Linked DNA regions of Sandaracinus amylolyticus. The protein of the gene in region 2 interacts with the protein of the main gene of each other region in a pairwise test. Links are inferred from orthologs where the notes say so. Each region holds a gene or a part of one and is shown on either strand. Other genes may lie near its edges.

What was found. The genes of interacting proteins can lie anywhere in the genome.
Region 1: the proteins of eno (region 2) and rpe interact in binary tests that used the Escherichia coli proteins (3 or more experiments, as listed by UniProt). The link is inferred for Sandaracinus amylolyticus from one-to-one orthologs.

The regions. Positions count from the first base shown.
Region 1 is NZ_CP011125.1:8,357,512-8,364,603, reverse strand. Bases 1,389-4,340 are described here. They hold rpe (ribulose-phosphate 3-epimerase), read left to right. Parts: upstream 1,389-2,503; coding sequence 2,504-3,178; downstream 3,179-4,340. Other genes in these bases: DB32_RS50095 (sigma 54-interacting transcriptional regulator), read left to right, coding at 3,175-4,340; DB32_RS35325 (serine/threonine protein kinase), read right to left, coding at 1,389-2,307. Outside these bases: DB32_RS35335 (hypothetical protein), read right to left, coding at 1-145; DB32_RS35330 (peroxiredoxin), read left to right, coding at 166-642; more of DB32_RS35325, read right to left, coding at 805-1,388; more of DB32_RS50095, read left to right, coding at 4,341-4,581; DB32_RS35310 (hypothetical protein), read right to left, coding at 4,617-5,114; DB32_RS35305 (NAD-dependent epimerase/dehydratase family protein), read left to right, coding at 5,194-6,195; DB32_RS35300 (hypothetical protein), read left to right, coding at 6,355-7,092. UniProt on the Escherichia coli protein: Catalyzes the reversible epimerization of D-ribulose 5-phosphate to D-xylulose 5-phosphate.
Region 2 is NZ_CP011125.1:5,296,300-5,303,390, forward strand. The notes cover bases 2,130-5,080. They hold eno (phosphopyruvate hydratase), read right to left. Parts: upstream 4,357-5,080; coding sequence 2,902-4,356; downstream 2,130-2,901. Other genes in these bases: DB32_RS22475 (hypothetical protein), read left to right, coding at 2,130-2,680; DB32_RS22490 (hypothetical protein), read right to left, coding at 4,415-4,693. In the rest of the region: rRNA maturation RNase YbeY, read right to left, coding at 50-523; DB32_RS22470 (ATP-binding protein), read left to right, coding at 589-1,959; more of DB32_RS22475, read left to right, coding at 1,997-2,129; DB32_RS22495 (PAS domain-containing protein), read right to left, coding at 5,141-6,814; DB32_RS22500 (sensor histidine kinase), read right to left, coding at 6,834-7,091. UniProt on the Escherichia coli protein: Catalyzes the reversible conversion of 2-phosphoglycerate (2-PG) into phosphoenolpyruvate (PEP). It is essential for the degradation of carbohydrates via glycolysis.

The DNA of each region.
Region 1 (7,092 bases), 3.1 Mb from region 2 along the record:
ACGGTGTCTCGAACATCCAGTGCTCGAGATCGTCGAAGAGGAACCCGTACTCGGCCTGCTCGTGGAAGAAGTACGCGATGTCGCGCGCCACCGCGTGCCGTAGCCACGCCGCATCGATCGGCCCCAAGTTTCGGAACGTGCGCACCGCTGGAGTATGATGCGCGCGTGCTCGCCGTCGGCACGCCTGCGCCCGTGTTCGTCGCACGCACGACGCGCGGCGACTCGATCTCGCTGCGCGAGCTCCACGGGCGCATCGTGGTGCTCTACTTCTTCCGGCGCGCGTTCACGCCCAACTGCACCGTCGAGACGAAGGGGTTCCGCGACAACTACGAGGACCTCGTGCAGCTCGGCAGCGAGGTCGTCGGCGTCTCGTGCGACGACTACGCCACGCAGTGCCGCTTCGCGAGCACGCACGACGTGCGCTTCCCGATGATCGCCGACGAGGATCGCAGCATCTCGCGCGCGTACGACGTGTTCTTCCCGATCCTGCCGCTCGCGCATCGCGTCACGTACGTCATCGATCGCGACGGCGTGATCGCGGGCGTGTTCAACCACGAGTTCCAGGTGATCAAGCACCTCGACGAGGTCGTGCGCTTCACGCGCGACCTCGCGATGCGCAGCAAGCTCCCGCCCGCGCGCTGAGCACAGCGATGCAGCCCGGAGAGGCGCGCCGACCGCGAGCGGGTAGGGACCCGCGCGCAGCGCGAGGGGTCGAGAGGGGACGCGCGCCGACCGCAAGCGGGTGGGGACCCGCGCGCAGCGCGAGGGGTCGAGAGGGGAGGCGCGCAGCCTCCCCCGGGACACTCAGTGCGGGATCAGTCCCGCGAAATACGCGGCCGCGGCACCACCTGCCGCGAGCGCGATCGCGATCCCCACGTACACCGCGGCGCTGCTCTTCTTCTGCTGCGGCGGCGCGCTCACGCGCTCCGGCGCCGCGGGCGCGACCCGCTGCTGCACGACCTGCGGCTGCGCGACCGGCTCGGGCGTGGGTCGCGACACGCGCGCCGGCTCGGGCGCGCTCACGCGCGCGGGCGCCGGCTCGGGTACGTCTTCGAGCACCGACGCGAGATCTCCCTCGCCCGCATCCTCGATCCCCGACTCGCGCCAGCCGGGCTCGCTCTTGCTGCTCGTCCCGCGCCCGATCGCGCCGACCACGTCCTCGTCGTCGCTGAACCAGTCCGCCGGGTTCTCGAACGAGCCCGCGTCGAGCGGCTTCGCGCCCTCGCTCAGATCTCCCGCGAACCCCGCCTCCGGCGAGAGCCCGGCCGCGCCCGGCGCGTTCGGCGCGAGCGGATCGCTCATGTCGTCGAGCGACGTGAAGCGCAGCAGCTCTTCCTGGATCAGCCGATCGATGATCGACGCCTCGCGCGGCCCGCCGGTCTTCGCCGCCTTCTTCGCGTCGATGACGCCCTTCACGAGCGTCGCGATGTCGAACGAGTTCACCTTCAGCTGCTTGCCGAAGAGGTACCCGCTCAGCGCGTCGCCCATCTCGCGCGCGGTCTGGTAGCGCTCCTCCTTGTTCCTCGCGAGCGCCTTGCCGAGCACCGTCTCGAGGTCCGCGTCGACCTCGGGGTTCAAGCGCGCGAGCGACGGGATGTTCGCCTGCTGCACGAGCTTGACGGTCTGGTAGTCGGTCTCGCCGAGGAAGAGACGACGCCCCGCGAGCATCTCCCAGAGCACGATGCCGAGCGCGAAGATGTCGGTCCGCGCGTCGACCGGCTCGCCCATCGCGGCCTCGGGCGAGAGGTACGAGAACTTGCCCTTCACGACGCCGGGATCGGTCTTCTCGAGCTGCGTCGTCGCCTTCGCGAGGCCGAAGTCCGTGACCTTCACCTCGCCGCGCTTGCTGAGCAGGATGTTCGGCGGCGAGATGTCGCGATGGACGATGTGCAGGTCCTCGCCCTCTTCGCTCTGCAGCTCGTGCGCGAACGAGAGGCCCGCGCACGCCTGGAGGCACAGATAGACCGCCTCCTTCACGCCGATGCGCCGGCCCTGCTGCCGGTACTGCTCGATGACGGTCTTCAGATTGCAGCCGTCCACGAACTCCATGACGATGAAGTACGTGTTGTCGGCCGCGCCGATATCGAACACCGTCACGATGTTCGCGTGCGTGAGGCGCGCACCGAGCCGCGCCTCGTCGAGGAACATCGAGATGAAGTTCTTGTTCTGCGCGAGGTGAGGCAGAACGCGCTTGATCGCGACCTGCTTCTTGAAGCCCTGGACGGAGAGCGACTCGCCCTTGAACACCTCCGCCATGCCTCCGGCTTCGAGGCGCTCGGTGACGCGATATCGCTGCTCTGCGGCCATGAACTCCTCGCGCGCCCCGCACGGCTCTCATGGTCGTCGAGCGGGCGCGATCGCCCCGTGATCCGGGGTCGAGGCGCGATTGTAGGAACGCACGTGAAATACAGCAAGCAATGCGTGAGACACGGCGAATCCCTTGGAATTGAAGGTGTTCGGAGCGCCTTGACCGGAGCCGTTCGGGCGGCTTGACTGACGCCCGGTGACACGCCCGGTGCTGCTCGCTCCCTCGATCCTCTCCGCCGACTTCGCGCGGCTCGGAGAGGAGGTCCGCGCCCTCGACGCTGCCGGCGCGGACTGGATCCACGTCGACGTGATGGACGGTCGTTTCGTCCCGAACATCACGATCGGACCGCCGGTCGTCGCGGCGCTGCGGCGCATCACGAAGTCGCCGCTCGACGTGCACCTGATGATCGTCGAGCCGGAGCGCTGGGTCGATGCGTTCGCGGAGGCGGGCGCCGACGTGATCACGGTGCACGCCGAGGCGAGCATGCACCTGCACCGCACGCTCCAGGCGATCCGCGCGGCCGGGAAGAAGGCCGGCGTCTCGCTCAACCCGCACACGCCCGAGGACGTGCTGCGCTACGTGATCGGCGAGCTCGATCTCGTGCTCGTGATGAGCGTGAACCCGGGCTTCGGCGGGCAGTCGTTCATCCCCGAGGTGCTCCCGAAGATCGCGAAGCTGCGCGCGATGATAGACGCGTCGGGCAAGGACGTGCGGCTCGAGGTCGACGGCGGCATCAAGGTGGGCACCGCGTCGCGCGTGGTCGCGGCGGGCGCCGACGTGCTCGTCGCGGGCAACGCGGTGTTCGCGGGGGGCGACTACGCGCGCTCGATCGCGGCGCTGCGCGCGGACGCGTCGAAAGGTTCTCTGTGAGCCAGGAAACGAACCCCGCTCTCACCACCATCTTCGTCGAGGATCGCGCCACCAAGCGCCGCTTGCGCAAGGCGCGGCTGGTCGTGTCGGAAGGGCCCGATCGCGGCAAGGATCTCTCGATCGAGCGCGAGCGCATCACGGTGGGTCGCAGCGTGATCTGCGACATGGTGCTCGCGGACAAGGCGGTGAGCGGCACGCACTTCGAGGTGGTCGCGAACGAGCAGGGCTTCCTGCTGCGCGACCTCGACTCGACGAACGGCACGTTCTGCGGCGCGTCGGCCTCGAGCGAGGCGCTGCGCGTCCGCGAGGTCTGGATCAAGCCGGGCGCGACCATCCGCGTCGGTCAGACACAGATTCGCTTCGAGCCGGTCCAAGGGACCGTGGACATCGATCTCTCGAGCGACGACCGCTTCTTCGAGCTCGTCGGCAAGAGCGTGCGGATGCGCGAGATCTTCGCGACGCTCGCGAAGGTCGGTCCCACCGAGCTCACCGTGCTGATCCGCGGCGAGACCGGCACCGGCAAGGAGCTCGTCGCGCGCGCGATCCACCGCGCATCGCGCCGCACGTCGTCGCCGCTCGTGGTGCAGGACTGCTCGGCGATCCCGAAGGAGCTGATCGAGAGCACGCTGTTCGGCCACGAGCGCGGCGCGTTCACCGGCGCGACCGATCGTCACCGCGGCAGCTTCGAGCAGGCGGACGGCGGGACGATCTTCCTCGACGAGCTCGGCGAGCTCGACCTCGCGCTGCAGCCCAAGCTGCTGCGCGTCCTCGAGAACCGCGAGATCAAGCGCGTCGGCGGTGATCGCACCATCCCGGTCAACGTGCGCGTGGTCGCGGCGACGAACCGCGACCTTCGTCAGATGGTCAACGAGGGCACGTTCCGCGAGGACCTCTACTACCGCCTCAGCGTGGTGCAGATCGATCTGCCTCCGCTGCGCGAGCGCCCGGAGGACGTGCCGCTGCTCGTCGAGCATTTCCTCGCGGACGTCGCGTCGCGACGATGGCCCGGTGAGGCGCGTCGCTTCACGATCACGACCGAGGCGATGACGCGGCTGCAGGCCTATCCGTGGCCGGGCAACATCCGCGAGCTGAAGAACACGGTGGAGCGCGCGGCGTCGCTCGCCGACGGCACCGAGCTCGGCGTGCGCGATCTGCTGCCGAGCTCGCAGAAGACGCCTCCGGTGCCGCTGCCCGGCGGCAACGCCGAGAAGTTCGTCGAGGAGGGCCTGCCGTTCAAGGAAGCGAAGCAGCGCGTGCTCGACGCGTTCGAGGCCTCGTACCTCAAGGCGCTGCTCGACAAGCACGGCGGCAACGTGACGCGCAGCGCGAACGCCGCGGGCCTCACGCGCTATCACCTGCGCGAGCTCGCGAAGCGATACGGCATCCGCGACACCGGCGAGTGACCAGGCCCTGAGCGGGCGAGCCGACTTGGAGCTCTTCACTGCTGCACGAGCGCAGCGGGCGCGAAGTGTCGCTCTGCCGCGCTCCGATGCACCGTCGACGGCAGCCAGTGGCAGCCCTCGCCCTGGCACACGAGCACGTACGTCGCGCGCACGCCGCAGCCCACGACGCCGCGGCTCGACGCGCCGAGCGTGACGACCTCGAGATCCGCGACCGGGCACTCGAGCTCGAAGCTCGCGCGGATCGCGAGATCGTCGATCGTGATCCACTCGCACGCGCGCGCGCCCTCGCAGACGTTGCGGTACTCACGCTGCGCGCCGCACCCGGCGGCCGCGACGTGCCGGGGACCGAGCTCGACCAACGACGCGCGCTCGCACCCGAGATCGATGCGCGCACGCGCGAGCAGCTGCGCGCGTGTCTCGCCCTGTGCCGCTGGAGGCGCGCTCGATGCGAGCCGTGTCCGCGCTGCGCACCCCGTCAGCACCACGCACGTGATCGCGATCGCCGCGATCACCTCGAGCATCCTTCGTCGCATCGTCGCCTCCCTCGCGAGAGCATCTCACGAACGCACGTCGAGCGTGACCCGCGGGCTCGTTTCGTGCTCGGATCGAAGCGTGGACGTGCTCGTCATCGGCGGCTCTCGCTTCATGGGGAGGCAGCTCGCCGCACGGCTCGTCGCGCACGGCGTGCGCACGACGCTGCTCAATCGCGGGACCCACGACGACGGGCTCGGCGCGAGCGTGACGCGCCTCGTCGCGGATCGCACCGACGAGCGCTTCGATCGTGCGCTCGCGGGGCGTCGCTTCGACGCGGTGATCGACTTCGCGGGCTACACCGGGGACGACCTCACGCGCGCGGTGCGCGTGCTCGAGGGCAGGGTGGGGCACTACCTCTTCGTGAGCACCGGACAGGTGTACCTGGTGCGCGAGGGATGCCCTTCACCGTCGCGCGAGGAGGACGCCGACGGTCCGCTGATCGCACAGCCCGAGGACGCGCTCGATCGCGAGGAGCACGCGTACGGCGTCGGAAAGCGCGAGGCCGAAGCCGTGCTCGCGCGCGCGCACCACGAGAGCGGGTTCCCCGCGACGTGCGTGCGCATCCCGATGGTGCACGGCCCGGGCGATCCCCACCGGCGCATCGAGCGCGTGATCGCGCGCGTGCTCGACGGAGGGCCCGTGCTCGCGCCGCGCGCCCACGCGACGGTGCGGCACGTCCACGCGCCGACGATCGCGTCGATGCTGGTGTCGATGATCGGCGCGCGCCGGACGATCGGTCGCGCGTACAACGTCGCGCCCTCGGAGCCGACGACCGTCGGCGCGTTCCTCGGGCGCATCGTGCGTCACCTCGGGAGCGACGCGCCGGTCGTGCCGGTCGACGACGTGATGCTCGCGCGCTACGGGCTGCGCGCCGAGGACGTGTGCCCGATCGGCGGGCGATGGATGTCGGTGCTCGATCCCACGCGCGCGGTGCGCGAGCTCGGGCTGGTGCATCCCCCGGCCGACGCGTGGTTGCCCGGCGTGATCGACGCGGTGATCGCGACGATGGGCCGCGAGCCGCTGGCCGAGCTGGCGCATCGTGATCGGGAGCGGGCGCTCCTCGCGCAGCTGCGTCCCTGATGCGTGCGCCAACTCGGTTGGCGCGGTCGCGTGAGGTGAAGGCGTCGAATGCGCGCGGAACCGCACGTCACGCCAACTCGGTTGGCGCGCGGAGGAACGCGTGCGGCGGCGTTCCGCACGCGCTCCGGCGCAGGCGCGCTCGTTGCTCGGTGCGCGCGCATGCGTCGACGACCAGCGATCCTCTTGGTGTTGGCCCTCCTCGGGGCCTGCGGGAACGAGATCGAGCACACGACGCTCGAGGGCTGCCGCGTGATCGAGACACGCGACCAGATCGGCGCGAGCTCGCCGCGCGGCCTCGACGTCGTCATCGCCGTCGACTCCTCGCCCGCGAGCGCGCCGCTGCGATCGGCGCTCGCCACGCGCGCTGCGTCGATCGCGCGATCGGTGCTCGCGCGCGCCGAGAGCGGTGACCTGCGCCACCTGACGCGCGACGTGCGGTTCTCCGTGATCGGCGGCGATCTCGGGTGCGGTGCGACGCCGAGCGAGCTCCCGCGCGTCCGCACCGCGCCTTCGAGCGGCGCGCCCGCGGCGTGCGCCGCGGAGTACGCACCGCAGCAGGAGTGGCCCGCGCAGAGCGCCGACGACGTCGCGAGCGCGATCGAGTGCCTCGCGTGGGCGACCGACACGTGCGACGCGCAGCGTCCCATGCTCGCTGCGCTCGACGCGATCAGGCTCGTCGAGGGCGTCCGCCGCCGAGGCTCGGCGCTGCTCGTCTACGTCGTGAGCGCGGTCGACGAAGCGCCCGGTCTCGAGGCTGAGGAGATCCGACCGCGCGTCGCGATGCTCTCGCCGTTCACGTTCGAGCTCGGCGTGGTCGCGGGCGTGCCCACCGACCTCGACCCGCTCGCGGATCCCGGCGCGATCACCGCGGCGCTGGCCGACCCGCGCTTCGACGGC
Region 2 (7,091 bases):
CCCCCGAAAATCACCGAATTCGTGATCACAAGAGCGAATTCGCCCCCATTCAGGGCGATCCGGAGCGATCGCGAGACCCCTTCCGGCGCGGCTTCGCCGCCGCTCGGAGCAGATCGGTGCGCGCCGTCATGCGCCTTTCTTCGGTGCGATCGCGGTGATCGAGCCCGAGGAGATGCAGCACGCCGTGCGCGAGCAGCGTCGTCACCTCCGCCTCCAGCGAGCGCGCGTGCTCGCGCGCCTGGCGCGCCGCGGTGTCGAGCGAGATCACGACGTCGCCGAGCACGCCGGGCGCGTGCCCGCTCTGCTCGCCTTCCATCATCGCGAACGCGAGCACGTCGGTCGGCTTGTCCTTGTGGCGGTAGTCGCGGTTGAGCGCGTGGATCGTCGCGTCGTCGCACAGGAGGATCGAGAGCTCGCGATCACCGAGCCGCATCGCTTGGAGCATGCGCTCGCCGCGCGCGCGCACGTCGCTCGCGCGCATCGCGGGACGCGACAGACCTTCGACCGAGATCAGCACCGCCATCGCGGCGCACCCTACTCCTCTGCCGCGCTCGCGCACGCGACGACGCGCTCGTATGCTGCGCGCGCATGTTCGAGAAGATCCTCGTGGCCAACCGAGGCGAGGTCGCAGCGCGCGTCGCGCGCACCTGCCGCCGCATCGGCGCGGACACGGTCGCGGTGCACACGGACGGTGAAGAGGAAGACGTGCACGCGCAGGCGTGCGACGAAGCGGTGCGCGTCGGCCCGCCTCGCACGAACGGCGCGGTGCCGGTGCGCGACTCGTACGCGAGCGTCGCGGCGCTGATCACCGCGGCGCGCGCGACCGGGTGCACCGCGCTGCACCCCGGCTACGGCCTGCTCGACGACGATCCGACGCTCGCGCGCGCTTGCGAGGCGGCGGGCATCGCGTTCATCGGGCCCTCTCCCGAGGAGCTCGTGCTCTACCGCGATCGCTTCTCGATCCGTCACGCCGCGTTCGACGCAGGCCTGCGCATCCTGCCCGGCAGCGAGCGTCCGATCCGCGAGCCGAGCGAGCTGCGCGCCGACGTCGAGGCGATCGGCTATCCGCTCGTCATCAAGCCCGCGTTCGGCCTCGGCGAGCCGAACGTGCTGCCCACGCTCGACTCGGCCGACGATCTCGAGCGCGCGATCGCGGGCATCGAGTGGGAAGGCGCGGCCTGCTACGTCGAGCGCCACGTCGATCGCCCGCGCCACGTCGAGGTCCAGGTCGTCGGCGACGGCCGGGGCAACTGCGTGGTGATCGGCGATCGCGAGGTCAGCGTGCGCAAGGATCACCGGCGCGTGCTGGCCGAGTCCCCCGCGCCCGCGATCGACGCGCTGCGCTCGGGCGCGGCGGTGCGCAGCGCGATCGGCGCGGCCGCGATCGATCTCGCGCTCTATCTCCGGTTCCGCGGCGTCGGGAGCGCGCACTTCCTGATCGACGCGCGCGGCAGCTTCTATTTCCTCGGCTTCCATCCGCTGCTCCAGCCCGAGCACGCGGTCATCGAGGCGTGCGCGAACATCGATCTCGTCGAGGTGCAGGTGCGCCTCGCGAACGGCGAGCCGATGCCGCCCGAGGTGCCGCGCGTCGCGCCGACCGGGCACGCGGTGCAGGCGCGCATCGAGGCCGCCACCGATCCGCGCGACGGCCGGCCGTTCCCCGGTCGCGCCGACGACGTGCGATGGCCGCCCGCGCCGGCCGGCAAGGTGCGGATCGAGACGGGCATCCAGCCGCGCTCGCGCGTGCAGCACGATCACGATCCCGTCGTCGCCACCGTCACGACCTACGCGCCGACGCGCCACGAGGCGGTGCTGGTGCTCGATCGTGTGATCGCCGAGACGCGCATCGCGCCGCTGGTCACGAACCTCCGGCTGCTCCGTCGCGCGCTCAACCACGAGAGCTTCCGCGCGTGTCAGTACGACGAGGGATTCCTCGATCGCGTGTCGGCGAATCCTTGAGCGACTTGCGACGGGGCGTGATACCGTGAACGGACAGATGAAGCCCGAGCGTCCCGAGCTCCGGATCATCCGAGAGTCGCTCGAAGCCCTGGTCGCGCCGTCGATGGTCTCCAGCGCGATCTTCGAGGCGCTCGAGGCGATCGGCGGCGACCTCGCCCAAGGCGGGGCTGCGGCGAGCGAGTTCGTGCAGGGCCCGCTGCGCGACGCGCTCGCGCGTCGCATGGGCGCGGACGCGCATCCGGTGATCGACGACGTGCTCGCGATGATCGGCGCGGTGACGCCGAGCGGCCCGGGCGCGGTGCGTCGCGGCGGCGACGTGACGCGCGAGGTGTTCGTCGACTCGCGCCCGGTGATCGTGATCGTCGTCTCGGCGGGGCACGCGTTCGCGTCGAAGCTCCAGGCCGCGCTCGGCGCGACGCGCGTGATCCCGATCCCCGCGGCGAGCCTCGAGCGCATGGACGAGCAGCTGCGCGTCGCCGCGCCGCAGATGGTGCTCGTCGACAGCGCGGACTTCGCGCCGATCGAGCCGGAGCGCCTGGCGCTCTTCCTCGAGAAGCTCCCCGCGACGACGGTCCGCGCGATCTGGGGCGCGGACCTGCCGTACGGCGGCGCAGTGCTGCGCGCGATGATCACGCGCTCGATCCCGGCGACCCCGCTCGACCGGCGCGAGGGGATCGATCCGGTGCTCGATCTGATCCGATCGCGTCAGCTCGTGCGCTGAATGCCCAAGGGGGCTCCGCCCCCTTTCGAACCCCGGCCGCCCGCCTTCGGCGGCGCTGCGCGGGCGCCCGCCTTCGCCGGCGCTGCGCATGGGCGGTGATGCGCAGCGGAGCGCCCGTGATCTCGCGGCGCCGCGTCGTGACTCGTACACGTGCACGTGCCACGTGCTCGTGCACGGCCGTCGCGGCGCCGCCCGATCTCCGAGCGCTCAGCGACGACCGATCACTTCGCGCGCAGGGTGCTGCGGCCCGCGAAGCGCGCCCCATTGCCGAGCATCTCCTCGATGCGCAGCAGCTGGTTGTACTTCGCGATGCGATCCGAGCGCGACGCCGAGCCCGTCTTGATCTGTCCCGCGCCCGTCGCGACCGCGAGGTCGGCGATGAACGTGTCCTCGGTCTCGCCCGAGCGGTGCGACACGATCGACGAGTACCCGTTCAGCGCGCCGAGGCGCATCGCGTCGAGCGTCTCGGTCACCGTGCCGATCTGGTTGACCTTGATCAGGATCGCGTTCGCGATGCCCTGATCGATGCCGCGCTGCAGGCGCGCGACGTTGGTCACGAAGAGGTCGTCGCCGACCAGCTGCACGTTCTTGCCGAGCTTGTCGGTCAGCAGCTTCCAGGTGTCCCAGTCGTCCTCGGCGCAGCCGTCCTCGATCGACACGATCGGGTACTTGCTCGCGAGCTGCGCGTACGTCTCGACGAGCTGCTTGCCGTCGATCTCCTTCTTGTCGAAGGTGTACGTGCGCTTCTTGCCGTCGAAGAACTCGCTCGCCGCGCAGTCGAGCGCGAGCGAGATGTCCTTGCCCGCCGTGTAGCCCGCCTTGCCGATCGCCTCGAGGATCACGCTCAGCGCGCCCTCGTTGTTCGGCAGGCGCGGCGCGAAGCCACCCTCGTCGCCGACGCTCGTCGCGAGGCCCTGCTTCTTCAGCAGCGACTTGAGGTGGTGGAACACCTCGGCGCCCGAGCGCAGCGCGTCGCGGAACGTCCCCGCGCCGTGCGGGACGATCATGAACTCCTGGATCTCGAGCCCGTTGTCCGCGTGCGCGCCGCCGTTGATGATGTTCATCAGCGGCACCGGGAGCACGCACGCCTGCGCGCCGCCGAGGTAGCGGAACAGCGGCAGGCCCATCGCCTCGCTCGCCGCGCGCGCGACGGCCATCGACACGCCGAGGATCGCGTTCGCGCCGAGCTTGCCCTTGTTGGGCGTGCCGTCGAGATCGAGCATGCGCTGATCGATCCCGTGCTGATCGAGCGCGTCGCGTCCGAGCACCTCGGGCGCGATCCGCTCCATCACGTTCTCGACGGCCTTGCGCACGCCCTTGCCGAGGTAGCGCGACGCGTCTCCGTCGCGCAGCTCGATCGCCTCGTGCTCGCCGGTCGATGCGCCCGAGGGAACCGCGGCGCGGCCGACCACGCCCTCCTCGATCTCCACCTCGACCTCGAGCGTCGGGTTACCGCGCGAATCGAGGATCTCGCGAGCGACGATGCCGGTGATCTCGAGCATGATCCGGTTCTCCTCTTCAGCAGAAAGGCGCGCGTCCCCCGCGCCGCCCGCGACGTAGCCGCGCGCGAGAGCGCAGTCAATGACTGAGTCACGTGGACGACGTTCGGCAGGCGCGGCGGTTCGTGCTATCCCGGCGTCTCTCTCCTGCTCCCGTAGCTCAGCTGGATAGAGCAATCGCTTCCTAAGCGAGAGGTCATAGGTTCGAATCCTATCGGGAGCGTTCGCGCGCGCGTCAGAGAGGGTCGAGCGCCACGTCGACGGTCGTGTCTCCGTCCACGAAGAACGTGCTCGAGGCCTCGTAGACGACGACGCCGTCGTGATCGATCGCGCGCACCGTGAACGGGTACGTGCCCGGAACGAGGTCGCGCACGAGCGCGCCGCGCGTGCCCGCGTCGTTGCAGGGGAGCTCGTCCAGCGCGGGCTCGCCGACGATGTCGAGCCGCATGCCGCGGATGCGCTCGTCGGGGCTCTCGCAGACGTACCCGTCGGAGAACGTCCAGAGGAACGTCACGTCGCCGGGCGCCGGCGGGCTGCCCGCATCGTCACCGCCAGAATCGCCGTCGCCACACCCCGTGCAACACGCGACGAAACACAGAGCGGCGAAGAGGCCTCGAGCGCGCATGAGGGCGGCGACCCTATCACGCGTTCAGCACCGAGCTCGAACGTCGACGCGCGAAATCGATGTCGGCGTCGCGGTCTCGAAGCGATCGACTTCGAAATCGACCCGCGGGGTCGCTGACACCCAACGATCGATTCGAAAATCGACCTCCGGGGTCGCTGACACCCAACGATCGATTTCGAAATCGACCTCCGGGGTCGCTGACACCCAACGATCGATTTCGAAATCGATCTCGCGGGTCGGTGACGGTCGACGAGCGATTCGGAGAGCGACCTCCGGGGTCGCTGACACCCCACGATCGATTCCGGAATCGGTCTCGGCGTGCCCGAGACTCCGAGCTCACGCCGGCAGCGTGAAGTGGAACGTCGCGCCCTCGCCCGGACGGCCCTCGGCCCACACGCGGCCGCCGTGGCGCGTCACGATGCGGCGTACGTTCGCGAGGCCGATGCCCGTGCCCTCGAACTCCTCGGGCGCGTGCAGCCGCTGGAAGACGCCGAAGAGCTTGTCCACGTAGCGCATGTCGAACCCGACGCCGTCGTCCGCGACCCAGACGTGCACCACCCCGGTGCCGGCCTCGCCCTGCTCGCGCGCCGCGCCGATCTCGATGTGCGCGACCTCGCGCGTGCGCGTGTACTTCACCGCGTTCGAGAGGAGGTTCTTCACCACCGAGCGGAGCAGCGTCGGGTCCGCGGTCACCGCCGGCAGCGCGCCGATGCGCCACTCGATGTTCCGCTCGCCGATCTCGGGCGCGAGATCGCTCCGCACCGCCGCGACGAGCTCCGCGAGATCGAGCTCGCGCACGCTCAGCTGCGCGCGACCCATGCGGCTGAACGCGAGCAGCTCGTCGACGAGCCGGCCGCCCTGCTGCGCGGCGTCCGCGATCGTCTCGAGGTACTCGCGCGAGGTCGCGTCCAGCGCGCTGGCGCCGCGCCGCTTGAGCATGTCTGCGAAGCCGCTGATGTGGCGCAGCGGCGCGCGGAGATCGTGGCTGACCGAGTAGCTGAAGCTCTCGAGCTCGCGGTTCGCCTCGGCGAGCGCCTCGGTGCGCGCGGCGACGCGCTGCTCGAGGCGCTCGTTCATCTCGCGGATGATCGACTCCGCCTTCTTCTGCTCGGTGATGTCGTGGCCCTGCACGAAGATGCCCTCGACCTCGCCCGCGCGGTTTCGGATCGGCTGGTAGATGAAGTCGATGTAGCGATCCTCGCGCGCGCCGCCGAAGTCGAGCTCGACGCGAACGCTGCGACCGATCCACGGCCGACCATCGCGGTAGACGCCGTCGAGCAGCCCGATGAAGCCCTGCTCGACGACCTCGGGCAGCGCCTCCGCGACCGTGCGGCCGACGACGTCGCGACCGCCGACGAGCGAGCGGTACGCGTCGTTCGCCATGTCGAACACGTGCCGCTCTCCGCGGAGGAACGCCATGAAGCTCGGCGCCTGATCGAAGAGGTGGAGGAGTCGCCGGCGCTCGTCGTCGAGCAGCTGGTTCTCGTGCTCGACGCGGCGCGCGCGCGCGAGCACGCCCGCCTCGGCGACGCCCGAGTCGTCGCGGGCCGCGCTCGATCCCGCCGCGCCCTCGGCGCGCGCCGCGACCTCGCGCAGCCGGTGCAGCTCGGTGACGTCGACCGTGTGCTGCAGGACGTACGCGACCTGTCCGCGCGCGTCCTTCAGCGGCGTGTGGGTCGCGCTCCAGAAGCGCTGCTCGACGACGGGGCCGCTCGGCGTGAGCGTGGGCACGCGGTACGGCAGGAACGCGAGCACGTCGGTCTCACCGGTGCGCACGGCCTTCTCGAGCGAGCGACGCAGGCGCTGGCGGCTCGCGTCGTTCGGATCGTCGGGGACGTTCGGGAAGAGATCGAAGACGTACTTGCCGACGAGATCCTCGAGCCGGCTCGCGGTCTCGCGCAGGTACGCGTCGTTCGCGGCGACGTAACGGAGGTCGCGGTCGAGCACCATGTACGCGTTCGGCGAGAGACGGAACGCCTCCCCGTGGACGAAATCGAGCTCGGGCCTCATGGCGTGACGCTCCTCCAGCTCACGAGCGCGCGGTCGGATCCGCGGGACGTCGCGGCAGACGCACGCAGAAGGTCGTGCCCTCGTCGGCGTTCGAGCGCACCGCGACGGTGCCGCCGTGGGCGCGCACGATGTTGTCGACGATGAAGAGCCCGAGCCCGATGCTGCGGTCGCGCCGATCGATCGGCGCGCTGCCGCGGGTCAGCGGCTCGAAGATGTGATCGAGCATCGAGGGCGGGATCGGCTCGCCGAGGTTGTGCACCTCGAGGACCGCCTCCGT